Regions from separate parts of the Propioniciclava sp. LT294 genome, predicted to be linked through region 1. Evidence: riboswitches for the same ligand, from Rfam matches in the RefSeq annotation. Region 1 holds a riboswitch; each other region holds the start of a gene.
The links. Region 1 has a riboswitch for cobalamin ahead of bluB (5,6-dimethylbenzimidazole synthase). Riboswitches for the same ligand answer to the same signal wherever they lie in the genome.
Positions count from the first base shown of each region.

Region 1 (5,124 bases):
GGAACCGGCCCCCGGGCGACGGGTCACTCGTAGTGGTTGTTGGCCTTCTGGTTCTCGTCGATGTCCTTGACCGCCTGGTCGAGGGCAACCTTCGGGTCGGCACCGTTGAGGATGTCCTGGGCGGCCTTCGTGAAGGTGGTCGCGATGAACGGGTAGCCGGGGGTCTCCGGCCGCATCACGGAGTACTTCTTGGAGATCTGCCGGAACACGTCGTTCGTGCCCCCCGGCTCGAACCCCGGGACCATCGCGGCCGCGGCGTCGGTGGTCGGGATGTTGTTGGTGTCCTTCGCGACCTTCGCGACGTACTTGTCCTGGGCGGCGAACTTCAGGTAGTCCAGGGCGCCCTCGGGCGAGGGGCAGCCGGTGGAGTATCCCCACGTCCAGCTGCCGCCGCCGACCTTGCCGCCGTTGCCGAAGTCGACCGGCGGGGCGAAGATCACGTCGTCGCCGAACTTCTCGCGGGTCGGGACGGCCGTCCATGAGCCGTTCCAGAGCAGGGCGGTCTTGCCGTTCATGAAGTCGGCGGCCGGGTCCGCGCTGGACTTCTTCGGCATGTAGCCCTCCTTGGCCATGGTGGCGAACCACTGGGCCCACTCGACGGCCTCGGGTCCGTTGAGGACGCCCTCGGCGCTCTTGTAGTCGCCGCGGTCGATGAGGTCACCGCCGAAGCTCTGCAGCTGGGGCGAGTAGCCGTACGGCCACCACTCGCCGGTCCAGCCCGTCGCCATGTCGACGGGGTACTCGAAGTCGCCGGAGTCCTTGATGGTCTTCACCGCGGCCATGAACTCCTCGCCGGTCCAGGGCTGGTCGACCGACGGGACGCGGATGCCGTACTTCTCGAGGATCGACGCACGGGTCACCCAGGCGAGCGAGACGTCGTAGTAGCCGTAGGCGTACACCTTGTCGTTCCACTTCGCGACCGTCGACGGGAGGAACGTGGAGAGGACGTCGTCCATGCCCTCGATGGGGGCGAGGTAGCCCGCCCACGCCCAGTTGGCCACGTTCGGCTGGTCGATGTCCAGGATGCAGGGCAGCTTCCGGGCGGACGCCGCCGCCACGACGGACTGGTTGTACGAGTCCTGGGGGAAGGCCTGCAGCTCCACCTTGTACTGGGACTGGCTGGCGTTGTAGTCGTCCACGACCGTCTGGATCGCCCCGAGCTCGCCCTTGTTGCCGGCGTTGTGCGTCCACAGGGACAGGGTCTGCGTCGCGCCGGGCGCGGCGGTGGTGCCGGCGCCAGGGCTGCCGCCCTTGGAGCAGGCGGCGAGCGAGATGGTGAGGGAGGCTGCGACGACCGTCGCCGCGACCATCTTGGCTGTGCGCTTGAGCACGGTTCCTCCGTTGGATCCTGGGGAGCCGTGGTGGCTCCGCGTCTGCCGGTGATGCTAAAACCATTTAGCAGGAAGAAGCTAACACCGCCGGGACCTGGATGCAAGAGGGTGCTAAGTCGATTTTGCAGAAGGGGCCGGTATGCTCGACCCCGACGGATGACGAAGGGAAGGCCCATGGCGAAGCGCGCGACCCTGGCCGACGTGGCGCGGCTGGCCGGGCTGTCCCCGACGACGGTCAGCCTCGTGTTGAACAACCGCCCCAACTCGCGTCTGTCGCCGGAAGCCGCCGAGCGCGTGCGGACGGCCGCGGCGAAGCTCAACTACCGGCCCAACCCGGCGGCGCGGGGCCTGCGCCTGGGGAAGACCCGGACCGTCGGCTTCATCTCCGACGAGGTGGCGATCACCCGGTACGCGTCCGCCATGATCAGCGGCATGCTCGAGGAGGCCGAAGGGCGCGACCACACGGTGCTCATCGCCGAGTCCGGACGCCGGCTGGACAGGGTCGCCAAGGCGCTCGACCTCATGCTCGACCGGCAGGCCGACGGCATCCTGTTCGGCCACATGGGCGCCAAGCTGATGGAGGTCCCACCGCTGGCCGTCGACGTGCCGGTGGTGCTGGCGAACGCGCGTTCCACGCGGGGGCACCCCTGCGTGCTTCCGGACGAGTACCGGGCCGGGTACGACGCCGCGCGTCACCTGCTCGACCGCGGCCACCGCAGGATCGGCTTCATCGGGCGGTCGGACGCCCTCCTCGACCCGGCCCTCTCGGTGACGGTGGGCGCGCGGTACGCCGGTCTGGACGCCGCCCTTGCCGAAGCGGGCGTCGGGTTCGTGCACCAGGTGGAGGGCATCTCGTGGGAGCCCGACCTCGGCTACCGGGGCGTCGGGGAGATCCTCGACGTCGGACCCGTCACCGCGATCATCGCGGCCAACGACCGGGTCGCGTTCGGGGTGTACCAGTGCGCCCAGCAGCGCGGGCTCCGGATCCCGGACGACCTGTCCGTGGTGTCGTTCGACGACGAGTACCTCGCGTCCTACCTCCGCCCGCAGCTGACGACCCTGCAGATCCCGTATCTGGAGATGGGCCGGACGGCGATGCGCCACGTCCTCGACGGTGACCCGCCGCCGGAGACCCTCGTCCCCATGCCGATCCAGGAACGGGGCTCGGTGCGCGCCCTCACCTGAGCGGGCGTGCGCCCCGGGTGCGGAACGCCAAGGCCATCGCGACGGCCCGGGTGGCTCCGTGCAGGTCCGGCGTTCGGGCGGCAGGGAGGGCCATCAGGCGGTAGCATGCTCGCGGCAACCAATCCGCGAGGTGCCCGAGTCGACGAGGGTCGGCCGGGAGAATCGGGAAGCCGGTGTGAATCCGGCACAGGGCCCGCTGCGGTGAACCCGAGCGGCCGACCAAGCGCACCAGCGCAGCCACTGGACGTCGTTCCGGGAAGGTGGTCGGCCGTGGTGAAGGGAAGTCCGAAGACCGGCCTCGCGACCACTGCCGCCCCGCTCGTGGGGTGGCCCGACCACGGAGCCTGCCATGATGTCTCGAAGCCTGCCCACCAACGACCTGTACGACGTGATCTCCCGCCGGCGCGATGTCCGCGCGGAGTTCACCGGAGCACCCCTGGCGGACGGAGTTCTGAACCGTCTCCTGGGTGCAGCGCATGCTGCCCCGAGCGTGGGCCTCAGCCAGCCCTGGGATTTCATCATCGTGCGTGACGGAGACACCCGTCAGGCGTTCCAGGAACACGTCGAGACCGAGCGGCAGGCCTACGGGCGAACGCTCGACGGCGAGCGACGCCGGCTCTACGACGGGATCAAGATCGAGGGGATCCGGGAATCGACCCTGGGGATCGTCGTGACCTACCACCCCGGACGCGGTGGGCCCGGCGTGCTGGGGCGGAACACGATCGATGACGCGGGCCTCTACTCGGTGGTGGCGGCCATCCAGAACTTGTGGCTGGCCGCGACCGCAGAGGGGCTGGGTGTGGGCTGGGTCTCCTTCTACAGGGAGGCCTTCCTGCAGCAGCTTCTCGACATCCCCGACGGTGTCCGGCCGGTGGCCTGGCTCTGCGTCGGGCCGGTGAGCGTCCTGCACGAGACGCCCGACCTCGAGCGGCGCGGCTGGACACACCGGCGGCCGCTGGAACTCGCCGTCCACCAGGAGCGCTGGGCGGGCGACCGCTGACACACGCTCCCCGCGGCTGACGGGCCGCGGCGGAACGGTGGGGGTGGCTGCCGACCCCGGCAGCCACCCCCACCTCAGGGCTTCACTCCTTGCCCGAGACCGCGAACGACGCGAACGTCGCCATGTCGCGCAGGATCGCGGCCGAGGCCTGCACGATGGGCAGCGAGGTCAGCGCACCGGACCCCTCTCCGAGGCGCAGGTCCATGTCGATGACCGGCGTCAGGGCGAGGGTCTCGAGGGCAGCCCGGATGCCCGGTTCCGCCCCGTCGTGACCGGCGATGAGGTATCCGCGGACATCCGGGGCCAGGGCGACGGCGGCCAGGGCCGCCGAGCACACGATGACCCCGTCGAGGATCAGCGGGACGCCCGCCGCCGCAGCCCCCAGCACGAACCCCGCGATGGCGGCGTGTTCGAACCCGCCGACCGCGGCGAGCGCCGCCAGGGGGTCGTCCGCGGTGGCCCCGTTCACCTCGATGGCGCGCGCGACCAACTCCGCCTTCAGGCGGAGCCGATCCCCTTCGGCCCCCGCACCGGGCCCCGTCACCTCGGCGGCGGGGCGTCCGGTGAACACGGAGACGAGCGCGGCGGACGGGGTGGTGTTCCCGATGCCGACCTCGCCGGCGATCAGGCAGCGGTATCCGTCGGCGACGGCCTCCCGGGCCGCCTCGATGCCGGCCTCGACGGCCTGTCGGCACTGCTCGATGCTCATGGCCGGACCTGCCGTCATGTCGGCGGTGCCGGCGGCGACACGACGGGTGCGCAGCAGCGCGTGCTCGGGCAGTGCCTCGAGCGTGCCGACGTCGTAGACCCGCACGTCGGCGCCGGCGTGCCGGGCGAGCACGTTCACGGACGCGCCTCCGGCCAGGACGCTCCGGACCATCTGCACCGTGACCTCCTGGGGCCAGGGCGAGACGCCGTGCGCCTGGACGCCGTGGTCGCCGGCGAACACGCAGACGACGGCGGGGGCCGGCAGGGGAGGCGGGCACTCGCCGTAGATCGCGGCCAGCGTGTTGCCGAGGGTCTCCAGGCGGCCCAAGGCGCCCGGGGGCTTGAGCAGCTCGAGCTGCCGCTCCTCGGCCGCTGCCCGGGCATCGGCGTCCACCGGGGCGATGGCGGCCAACGTGCGCGCGAGCAATGAGTCGGACGGTGTGTTCATCGGTTCTCCTTCGTGATGTTCCCACCGGTGGCCGGTGGGTGGCTGGTGGGGTGTGGGGTGCACCCGGGGGCGGTCAGCGCCCCGAGCGCGGTGACCAGGCGGCGGGTGGTGTCGGCATCCCTGACGGAGACGCGGATCCAGGCCGGTCCCAGGCCGGGGAAGCTCTCGCCGCGGCGCACGGCCAGGCCGGCCTCCGCCAGCGCCTCCCGGACGGAGCCGGGGCCGGTGGGGGAGGTGTCGACCAGGACGAAGGGTGTGCGGGGGGAGCCGGCGACGGCGAAGCCGGCGCCGGCCAGCGCCTCGACCAGGTGGCGACGGGCGGCGTCCGTGGCCCGCGCCACGCCGGACGCCTCGGCGCGCGCTGCCGGCGTCGCCGTCGCCACCATCGCCCGGACTGCGGGGGTGGGGACGGCCCAGGGGGGCTGCTGCACGGCCAGCCGGGCGACGAGGGC
Region 1 covers NZ_JCAKNG010000003.1:96,612-101,735, reverse strand. The annotation lists gene AC5YDA_RS05340 (sugar ABC transporter substrate-binding protein) at 24-1,331, opposite strand; gene AC5YDA_RS05335 (LacI family DNA-binding transcriptional regulator) at 1,506-2,516, shown strand; cobalamin riboswitch at 2,633-2,831, shown strand; gene bluB (5,6-dimethylbenzimidazole synthase) at 2,866-3,516, shown strand; gene cobT (nicotinate-nucleotide--dimethylbenzimidazole phosphoribosyltransferase) at 3,599-4,672, opposite strand; gene cobBC (bifunctional hydrogenobyrinic acid a,c-diamide synthase/histidinol phosphate aminotransferase CobBC) at 4,669-5,124, opposite strand, start outside.

Region 2 (5,124 bases), on a different contig from region 1:
AAGCGCCTGTACGTGGTCGACCGCATCAGCGCCTCCGACGGGCCGGGCCGCCCGCTGGTGTCGGGTGCGGCGGTGGAGCTCGAGGAGGGCGCGATCATCCCCGAGGGGGTGGACGCGGTCGTCCCGGCGGCTCTCGGCAGCCTCGCCGATGACGGCTACGTGGAGATCCGGGAGGAGGCACGCCTCTACCAGAACCTGCGTCGGGCCGGCTCCGAGCTGGCCGACGGGACGCCGCTGCTCCGCTCCGGCGACGTGCTGACCCCGCGGTCGGTCGCCGTGCTGGCCGAGGTCGGCCTCGACAAGGTGCTCGTCCGTCCGCGTCCGCGGGTGGTCGTCCTCACCGTCGGTGAGACGCTCGTCGCGCCCGGCCAGCCGCTGACCAAGCCCCAGCAGCGCTACGACGCCGCCACCGCGCTGATCACCGCTGCCGCTCGCGGCGACGGTGCCACGGTCTATCCCTTGGGCATCGTCCCCGCTGACGTGTCCAAGGTGAAGCAGGCCGTGGCCGACCAGCAGATCCGCGCCGACCTGATCGTGGTCGTCGGGGGTGGTGAGGTGGTCCGCGAGGCCATCGACGGGCTGGACGAGGCGGTCGTCGCGATCAACCGTGAGGCGCGCATCGCCTACGCGGGCTTGGGTGAGAACGAAACGCCCCTGGTGATCCTCCCCGGTGGTGTGGTCAGCGCCTACGTGGCCTATCACGCCCTCGTCCGGCCGGTGATCAACAAGCTCAACGACGTCGACCCGCTCCGGGCCGAACGCGTCGAGGGACGCCTCGCCGAGGCGCTCAAGGCCCCCGCGGGCGCCACGCAGTTCGTTCCCGCCGTCCGCGAGGAGAACGGAACGGTCCGCGTCGTCGCGGGGGCCGATTCCGAGTTGGCCTGGGACCTGGCGCGGGCGAACGTCCTCGTGGTGATCCCCGAGTCGTGGGACGGCGCGCAGGCCGGCAGCACGGTGGAGTGCATCGTGCTGGACGACGCGCACCCGGCGGCTTCCCTTCCGTGAGCCTGCTCGGGCCGCGCCGGTGGCCCGTCACGCTCCAGCACGGGCCGGTGGGGCTGCGCCCGATCCGCCGCCGTGACGCCGCGGCGTGGTTCTCGGCCCGGTCGCGCAACGGCAGTTGGACGGCTCCGTGGGATGGCACGCGCCCGGACGACGCCGCGGAGGAAGGCTTCTCGTTCGAGCAGATGGTGTCCCGCTTCAACGCGGAGGCCCGCGCGGGACGCGCGCTCCCGTGGTTGATCACCTGGACCGAGCAGCCGGACGACGTCCCGGTGCTCGCCGGGCAGATGACCATCTCGGGAATCGCCTGGGGGTCCGCCCGGTGGGGGATGGCCGGCTACTGGGTCGACCGCGACCTGGCGGGGCGTGGGATCGCCCCCACGGCGTTGGCGATGGCCGGGGACCACATGTTCGCGACCCTGGGCCTGCATCGCCTCGAGGTGGCGATCCGGCCGGAGAACGCCAAGTCCCTGCGCGTGGTGGAGAAGCTCGGCTTCCGCTTCGAGGGGGAACGGCCGGCCTACATGCACGTGGACGGGGCCTGGCGCGACCACCTGATGTTCGCCCTGCACGCTGAGGAAGTCGGCCCGGAGGGCCTCATCGGACGCCTGGGCGGAGCCCGCTGAGTGCCCGGTTCTGGTCGGGGGCGGCGCGTCCGTCGCGGGTTGGGGCCGGCCCGACCCTAAGGTCTTGAGCCATGAGTTTCACAGGTTTGATCTTCGGCGCCCTCGCGGCGTTCTGGTTGGTCTACCTGGTTCCCCTGATCCTCAACCGCAAGGAGAACGGCCTGCTGGACGAGGTCGAGCCCGGGGAGCCGTTCTCGGCTTCCGTGACGATCGTCCGCCATGGCACGCCGCTGGAGACGGCCGAGAACGGCACCGCCGTGATCTCGACCCCGCTCAACCGCCGCGCCGCTCTCCGTGAACTGGCCAGCCAGGACCACGAGGCCGCACGCCGCCGCCGGGTCGTCCTGGTGTTCCTGGCCGTGGTGACCTGCGTGGTCGGGGCGTTGGCCGGGTTCGGGCTCGTGTCGTGGTGGATCATGGCAGCGCCCCTGGGACTGATCGTCGTCTTCCTCGTCGTGGCCCGCGTCACCGTGGCCCGCATGCGCCGGGAGTTGGACGCCCGCGCCCGGCTCGTCCGGGGTGGCGAGAGCGTGGACGAGGAGACCGTCGCGATCGCGGTGCTGGGCCGGGGCGAAGAGGACGAGAACGAGCTCTCGATCGAGATCGTCGCCCCGGTCGGACACGCCGGGTCACTGTGGGATCCGATCCCGATCACGGCCCCCACGTACGTGAGCAGGCCGCTCGCCCCGCGCACCGTCCGGACGATCGACCTCTCGGCTCCCGTGCCGGCCGCAGCAGTGCCGGTCACGGCCGACCTGCCCGGCGGGCCGGTCGCGACCGACGACGAGGAGCGCCCCCGCGCCGTCGGCGAGTGACCCGTTCCCCCGCCTCGGCAGGGCCCCGAATTTCGGTGCTGCGGGGCTGCGTGGTAGAGTGTTCCTCGCTCTCGAGCACTTGGGGCTATGGCGCAGTTGGTAGCGCGTCTCGTTCGCAATGAGAAGGTCAGGGGTTCGAATCCCCTTAGCTCCACCAGTGGACCCCCGTCCGACAAGGGCGGGGGTCTTTGCTGCCCAAGAGGGCGGGCGAGGCCTTGACTCCGGCGAAGCCGAACCTGACCCCGCGGAGGCCAGCCACTCGCTGCGTGACCGTCGGCTTGGGGTAGGCGCTAGTCTGCTGTCCGCCAGTCGTGCTCCACGGTGTGTGGGGTCAGGGAACCCGGTGTGACTCCGGGACTGACGCGCAGCGGTGAGGGTGACGGGCGGTGCATGCCAGCGATGGCAGCCACTGGGGCGAACCCCGGGAAGGCGCACCGTTCCGGTTGATCCCGAGTCCGAAGACCTGCTGGCTCCCGGCGGCTGCCGCCGCCGGTCAGTGCCAGGCCCCGCGACAGGGTCCATGACAGATGAGGTTCGACGCGTGCGAGTGAATCGTGACCGGGGCGATCGATGCCCCGGCGTCCTGCGGCCCTGGGAGGCGGCCGACGGGATGCTGGTGAGGCTCAGGCTGATCGGTGGCCACGTCCTGGCGACCAGGCTCCGGGCCCTGGCCGATGTCGCCCGGCAGTACGGCGACGGGCGTGTGTACCTGACGACTCGGGCCAACCTCCAGGTGCGCGCCCTGCCCGGCAGGGACGGCCGCCTTGACGCCGATGCCCTCGCGGCGCTCGAGGCAACCGGCCTGATTCCCCGGCCCACGCACGAGCTGGTGCGGAACGTCATGATGTCCCCCCAGACCGGGCTCGCCGGCGGCCGGGCAGACCTCCGGCGGGTGGGTCGCGACCTCGACGCGCTCCTCTGTGACGACCCGCGCCTGTCCGCGCTCCCGGGACGGTTCCTGTTCGTCCTGGATGACGGCCGAGGCGACCTGATCGGCCGGACCTGCGACCTGGGTGCAGTGGCCCTCGATGGTGAGACCGCCCAACTGCGCGTCGGTGCCGGCTGGGGGCGTCGTGTCGCCCTGGCGGACGCCGCAGCGGCCCTGGCGGACCTGGCCGGGAGGTTCGTGGACGCCCGCGGCGCAGGGCCCGGGGCGGCCTGGCACGTGAGCGAGCTCGCCGGGCCGCTGACGGAGCTGCAGGACCCCGACCCGAGCCTGCCCGAGCCGGCGCCGGCGCTGGCGTTCGGCGACGTGCCGGGTGGCCGACACGTCCGGGTTCCGGAGTCCGGACTCGACGCAGACGCCGTGGCCGCGCTGACCGAACGTTCCGAATCCCTGATCGTCACGCCCTGGCGTGGCGTGCTCATCCCCGAGGAGCACTGATGACGACCCCGCGTCGACCGACACGCCGCTACGACTACATCGACTCCGGCCCCGCCATCTACGTGGACTCCTTCGCCGCGATCCGGGCCGAGGCGGACCTCAGTGGGGTGCCGGCGGATGCGGAGCGGATGGTCGTCCGCATGATCCACGGCAGCGGCCAGGTCGACCTCGTCGACGACCTGGTCGTGCATCCGCGTCTCGTCGCCGCCTCGCGTGGGGCCCTGGAGGCGGGTGCACCGATCCTGTGCGACGCCACCATGGTCGCGACCGGCGTCACCCGCAGCCGGTTGCCCCGCGACAACGAGGTGTTGTGCTTCTTGGGCGACGAGCGCGTCGCGGGGCTCGCGTCCGCGTGGGGGACCACGCGGACCGCTGCGGCCGTCTCGCTGTGGGAACCGCACCTCGAGGGTGCGATCGTCGCGATCGGCAACGCACCGACGGCGTTGTTCCACCTGCTGGAGATGATCCTGGACGGTGCTCCGCGGCCGGCTGCCGTCGTCGGCTGTCCGGTGGGCTTCGTCGGGGCGGCGGAGTCCAAGCAGGCACTGGTCGACTTCCACGCCACCCATGGCATCGACCTCCCGTACGTCACCGTCCGCGGACGGCGGGGCGGTTCGGCCATGACCTCGTCGGCTCTCAACGCACTGGCGCAGGAGGAGGAGTGAAGGGCCGGTTCACCATCGTCGGGGTCGGTCCGGGAGACCCCGGGTTGATCACCCTCAAGGCTGCCCAGCTGATCGCCGAGGCGACGGTGGTGGCCTACCACGCAGGCACGAAGACGGAATCCAACGCGCGCCGGACGGCGGCCACGCTGATTGCGCAGCACGCCGTCGAGGAGGAGCTGCGCTACCCCGTCACGACCGGGACGACCGACCACCCCGGCGGGTACGTCGGGGCGATGGCCGACTTCTACGAGTCGTGCGCCGAGCGCCTCACCGCCCACCTCGACGCCGGCAGGGACGTGGTCCTGCTCGCCGAGGGCGATCCGCTCCTCTACGGCTCCTCGATGTACCTCCACGACCGGTTCAAGGCATGCTACGAGACCTCCATCGTCCCGGGCGTTCCCGCCTTCGCGGCGGCGACCGCGGCGATCGCGAGGCCCCTGGCTCGCCAGAAGGACGTCCTCACCGTCCTGCCCGGGACTTTGCCGGAGGCCGAACTCGCGCGACGGCTGGGCGACACCGACGGCGCCATCATCATGAAGCTGGGCCGCACGTTCCCGGCCGTGCGGTCGGCCCTGGAGCAGGCAGGCCGCCTCGATGACGCCTGGTACGTCGAACGTGTCTCGCACGAGGGC
Region 2 covers NZ_JCAKNG010000008.1:113,015-118,138, reverse strand. The annotation lists gene AC5YDA_RS11580 (molybdopterin-binding protein) at 1-1,005, shown strand, start outside; gene AC5YDA_RS11575 (GNAT family N-acetyltransferase) at 1,002-1,628, shown strand; gene AC5YDA_RS11570 (hypothetical protein) at 1,700-2,443, shown strand; tRNA gene AC5YDA_RS11565 (tRNA-Ala) at 2,525-2,600, shown strand; cobalamin riboswitch at 2,733-2,928, shown strand; gene AC5YDA_RS11560 (ferredoxin-like domain-containing protein) at 2,985-3,827, shown strand; gene AC5YDA_RS11555 (precorrin-8X methylmutase) at 3,827-4,492, shown strand; gene cobJ (precorrin-3B C(17)-methyltransferase) at 4,489-5,124, shown strand, end outside.
Region 2: it holds a riboswitch for cobalamin, as region 1 does, so the genes downstream of both, AC5YDA_RS11560 (ferredoxin-like domain-containing protein) here and bluB (5,6-dimethylbenzimidazole synthase) in region 1, are expected to answer to the same signal.

Region 3 (5,124 bases), on a different contig from region 1:
CACCGGTCTCGTCGTGCAGCCGGCCCAGCCGTTCGAACACGGTCTGTTCACCGATGCGCCACTTGGCGGACTTGACGAACTGGAAGACCCCGATGTTCCAGCCCTGGGTCCAGCCGCGCAGCGCGAGGCCGAACGCTGCCGTGGATTTCCCCTTGCCGTCGCCCGTGTGCACCATCAGGAGCGGGCGGTTGCGGCGCTGCCGGGTCGTGAGGCCGTCGTCGGGTACCGCCGTGGGTTGTCCCTGGGGCATCAGGCCGCTCCCTTCGTCGCAGGTCGGACATGGTGTCGCACCCGGTCGGTGAGCGTGTCGGCGCTCACCTCGGTGACCGGAAGGTACTCGCCCCGGAGGTGCTCGGCGAGCCTAACCGCCAGACCGAGCCTCAGCGGGCCGCTCTCACCGTCGACGACGACGGTGGTGACGCCGAGACCCGCCACGTGGTCCGCCGCCCGCAGCGACCGCGGGACGGCGTGCTCGCCGCCGGTGGCGCGTCCGTCGGTCACCACGACGAGGAGGGGACGCATCCGCGGGTCGCGCAGGCGTTCGCGGGTGAGCACACGTCCAGCCTCCAGCAGGCCTTCGGCCAGGGGCGTCCGGCCGCCGGCGGGGAGTTCCTCCAGACGCGCCGCGGCGATCTCCACACTGTGGGTCGGGGGCAGGACGAGCGCGGCGCCGCTCCGGCGGAACGTCACCAGTCCCACCTTGTCGCGTCGCCGGTACGCGTCGAGCAGGAGCGAGAGCACCGCGGTCTTCACCTGTGTCATGCGCTTCTGGGCGGCCATGGAGCCGGACGCGTCCACGCAGAAGAGCACCAGGTTGGCCTCCCGTCCCTCCCGCAGGGCGACACGGAGGTCCTCGCTGCGGACGTCGACCCGACCGCTCGCCCGTCCCCGGGCGGGCTGCCTGCCGGCCGCTGCCTTCAGCGTCTCGACGAGGTGGAGCGTTCCGGAGGACCCCGGAACCGCCCCGATGCGTCGGCCGTTGCTCGCCAGCGCTCGGCTCCGCCGCCCCGGCGTTCCGGTACCGACGCCCCGGACGCTGAGGAGCCGCGGCCGATACGGCGTCGCAGCTCCCACCGGGGAGCCGGCCCTGTCACGTCCGGACGACTGCCCTGACTGGCCCGTGGGCGCCGGCTCGGGCTCGGGTGCGGGCTCGGGCTCGGGCTCGGGCTGGGGCTCGGGCTCGGGCTGGGACGCCGGCGAGTCGGGCGATCCCGCCCCCGCGTCGGCGCCGGCGCCGGCGCCGGCGCCGTCCGCGCCGTCCGCGTCGTCCGCGTCGTCGCGTGTACCGGGGGGAGGCGGCGGTGGCTCACCGGGGCCGGGCCCCTCGGGTGGGTCGGGTGGTGGATCCTCCTGGCCGAGGACCTCGTCGAGGAGGTCCTCGTCGAGACCCGGCGCGTCGAAGGGCTTGCGGCGCCCCCGGTGGGGCAGCGCGAGGATCGCCGCGCGCCGGATGTCCGCCCGGGTGACCTCGGTGCGTCCCTCCCACGCCGCATGGGCGACCGCGGTCCGGGCGGTCACGATGTCGGCACGCAACCCGTCCACCTCGAACGCGGCGCAGACCTCGGCGATCTTGAGCAACGCGGCCTCGCCGAGCCGAACCGTGCCGGCGCGGCGGCGTGCCGCCTCGATCCGCCCGGTGAGGGCGCGGTCGGCCTCCTCGTAGTCCGCGGCGAATCCTGCGGGATCCGCGTCGTACGCCATGCGGCGACGAACGACCGTCGCGCGGAGGGAGGGTTCGCGCGGCGCAGCGACCTCCACCGTGAGCCCGAACCTGTCGAGCAACTGGGGGCGCAGCTCCCCCTCCTCGGGGTTCATCGTGCCGATCAGGACGAAGCGCGCCGCGTGCTCGACCGAGACGCCGTCCCGCTCGACCGTGGAGCGGCCCATCGCGGCCGCGTCCAGCAGGAGGTCGACGAGGTGGTCGTGCAGCAGGTTGACCTCGTCGACGTACAGGATGCCCCGGTGCGCCCGGGCCAGCAGCCCGGGTTCGTACTCGACCTTGCCGTGGGAGAGGGCGCGTTCCAGGTGGAGCGAGCCGAGGACCCGGTCCTCGGTGGCGCCGACGGGGAGCTCGACGAGCCGTACGGGGCGGGTGAGCGTCGCGGTGTCGGCACCGAAGGGGCCGTCCGGCGAGGCCGCCGACGGGTCGGCCGGGTCGATCGAGAAACGGTCCGTGGTGTACACCTCGATCGGCGGGAGGATCGCCGCCAGCGCCCGGACCGTGGTGGACTTCGCGGTGCCCTTCTCCCCGCGGACGAGCACACCACCGATCTCGGGCGTGATGGCGGTGAGGACCAGGGCGAGCCCCATGTCGTCCAACGCGTCGGGACCGCACCCCAGCACGGCTGAGAAGGGATAGTGCACCGGCATCTGAGGCTCCCGCTCGGGTCGGCATGAATCGTGTCGGACACGAGGCCGGTCTTCGGACTCACCGGCCCCTCGTGGGGGACGGTTCACCGCAGCGGGCCTGTGCCGGAATCCCACCGGCTTCCCAGATTCTCCCCCTCGGCCGACGCCACCGTTGCGGTGACGGGACCCCGGGGGCACCTCGTGCTCGCCGCCCACGATAGCGTGCGGTTCCGTGTGCGCGCCCATTCCCCCTGAGCCCCTGCCGGCGGTCACGGTCGTCGGTCTCACTGCGGACGGATGGTCGGGCCTGCCCGAGGCCCAGCGACAACTGGTCCTGGGCGCGGACGTCCTCGTCGGCGGCCGCCGGCACCTGGCCCTCGTCCCCCCTCGCCCGCACCAGCGACGTGAGCTGTGGCCCTCACCCCTGCGTGAGCGGCTCGTCACGTTCCTCGCCGGCCTCGGCGCGGGCGAGATCGTGCTGCTCGCGTCCGGCGACCCGCTGGTCTCGGGGGTCGGGACGACGCTGGTCGACCTGCTCGGCGCCGACCGCGTCCGCGTCCTTCCGGCGCTCTCCTCCGTCGCGCTCGCCCGGGCCGAACTGCGTTGGCCGGCGGAGTCCCATGCCGTGGTCAGCGTCGTCGGTCGCGCCACCTCGCTGGTGTTGCGGGAACTGGCCCCGGGCCGGCGCGTGCTGGTCCTGTCCGCGGACGAGAGGACACCTGCGGAGGTTGCGGAGCTCCTGCGCAGCGTCGGCTACGGGGCGAGCACCATGCACGTCCTGGGCGACCTGGGAAGCGCGGACTTCTCCCGCATCGACGGCACGGCGAGCACCTGGTCGGCGGCCTCGCCCCGTCTCAACGTGATCGGGCTCGCCCTGGCCGGCCCGCCGCGCGGGGCGTGGACGGCGGGACTGCCCGACCACTGCTTCGAGCAGGGCGGACGCCCGGGCCTGCGCGATGCGCGCGCGTCAGCCCTCGCGCGGCTCGCCCCGGTCCCCGGCGAGCACCTCTGGGATGTCGGGGCGGGCCCGGGTTGGGTCGGCATCGAGTGGATGCGCGCCCATCCGACCTGCTCGGCCACCGCGGTCGAGCCGGACGCCCGGCGCGCCGAGGGCCTCCAGCGGAACGCGGCCGCCCTCGGGGTCCCGACGCTGCGTGTCGTGCGGGGTGTTGCACCCGGCGCGCTGGACGGTCTGCCCGCGCCTTCCGCCGTCTTCGTCCACGGTGGCGCGGCCACGGACGCGGTGGTGGAGCGGTGTCTGGCCGCCCTGGTGAGCGGGGGTCGCCTCGTCGTGCAGGGCACCACCCCGGAGACCGCTGCCCTCCTGCGGCGACTCCACGGGCGGCACGGCGGCGAGCTGGTGCGGATCAGCGTCGAGGTCGCGACCCCGGGGGACGGCGGCACGGGGTGGGCCCCCTCTCCGGCCGTGACTCAGTGGGCCTTCACCCGCGACTCCTGAGCGGCCGGTCGCGCGCCGCGTCGTAGAGGTGGGACTCGCAGCCCTCCACCGGGTCGAGCACACGTCCGACGAGGATGACGGCGGCCTGCCTCAGGCCGGCCTCTTCGACGGCGTCCGCGATCGTCCCCACCGTCCCACGCAGGATCTGCTGGCCGGGCTGGCTCGCGCGATGGACCACCACGACCGGGCAGTCGGCGCCGTAATCGGCCTCCAGTCCCTCCATCAACTCCCGCGTCCGCCGGATGGCGAGGTGCAGGACCAGCGTCGACCTCGTGCGGGCGAAGGCGCCGAGGGACTCCGTCTCGGGCATCGCGGTGGAGCGTGCCTGTGTCCGGGTCAGGACGACCGACTGGCTGATCAGCGGGACGGTCAGCTCCCGGCCCACCAGCGCTGCCGCGGCGGCGTAGGCGGGAACACCGGGCGTCACGTCCCACGGCACGCCCGCGGCGTCCAGTCGTCGCGTCTGCTCGGCGAGCGCGGAGTAGATCGACAGGTCACCGGACGCGAGGCGGACCACCTCCTTGCCTGCGCGGTGGGCGCCGACGAGGCGGTCGGTGATCTCGTCGAGGTGGAGATCCTGGGTGTCGACCAGCTCGGCGGACGGGCTGACGTGGCCCAGGACCTCGGGATCGAGGTAGGTGCCCGGATAGAGCACGACCTCGGCCGCGGCGAGCAGCCGGGTCGCGCGCACGGTCAGGAGGTCGGCCGCTCCCGGGCCCGCGCCGACGAAGTGGACGACCATCAGCCCTCCCCCTCTGGCTCCTCGACGAAGCGCGGCGTCCACACGCCGGCCGGGCCGACGCGGGTCGACGCCGCACCGATGATGAGCAGGCACTTCATGTCGATCGTGCCCGGGTCGAGTTCACCGAGGGTGGTGACGGTGAGCGACTCCTCCGAGCGGCCGATGTCCCGGCCGACGATGACGACGGTGTCGGGGCTGCGGTGGTCGAGCAGCACCTCGCGGGCCCTGACGATCTGCTCGGTGCGGGATCGAGAAGCCGGGTTGTAGATCGCGAGGACCAGGTCCGCCCCGGCGATCGAGCGCAGGCGCCGCTCGATGACGGACCAGGGCTTGAGCCGGTCCGACAGGGACATCACGGCGAAGTCGGCTCCGATCGGTGCACCGGCCCTGGCTGCGACCGCCTGGACCGCGCTCACCCCCGGGAGCACGCGGATCACGACACCGGCGTACGTCGGGTCCTCGGCTGCCTCGAAGACGGCCGAGGCCATGCCGAACACGCCGGCGTCCCCGCCGGAGACCACGGCCACCTTCTCGCCCGCCCGGGCCAGGTCGAGGGCGTGGCGCGCACGCTCCA
Region 3 covers NZ_JCAKNG010000008.1:107,566-112,689, forward strand. The annotation lists gene cobO (cob(I)yrinic acid a,c-diamide adenosyltransferase) at 1-250, opposite strand, end outside; gene AC5YDA_RS11535 (VWA domain-containing protein) at 250-2,370, opposite strand; cobalamin riboswitch at 2,397-2,555, opposite strand; gene cbiE (precorrin-6y C5,15-methyltransferase (decarboxylating) subunit CbiE) at 2,582-3,808, shown strand; gene cobM (precorrin-4 C(11)-methyltransferase) at 3,792-4,550, opposite strand; gene cobJ (precorrin-3B C(17)-methyltransferase) at 4,550-5,124, opposite strand, start outside.
Region 3: it holds a riboswitch for cobalamin, as region 1 does, so the genes downstream of both, AC5YDA_RS11535 (VWA domain-containing protein) here and bluB (5,6-dimethylbenzimidazole synthase) in region 1, are expected to answer to the same signal.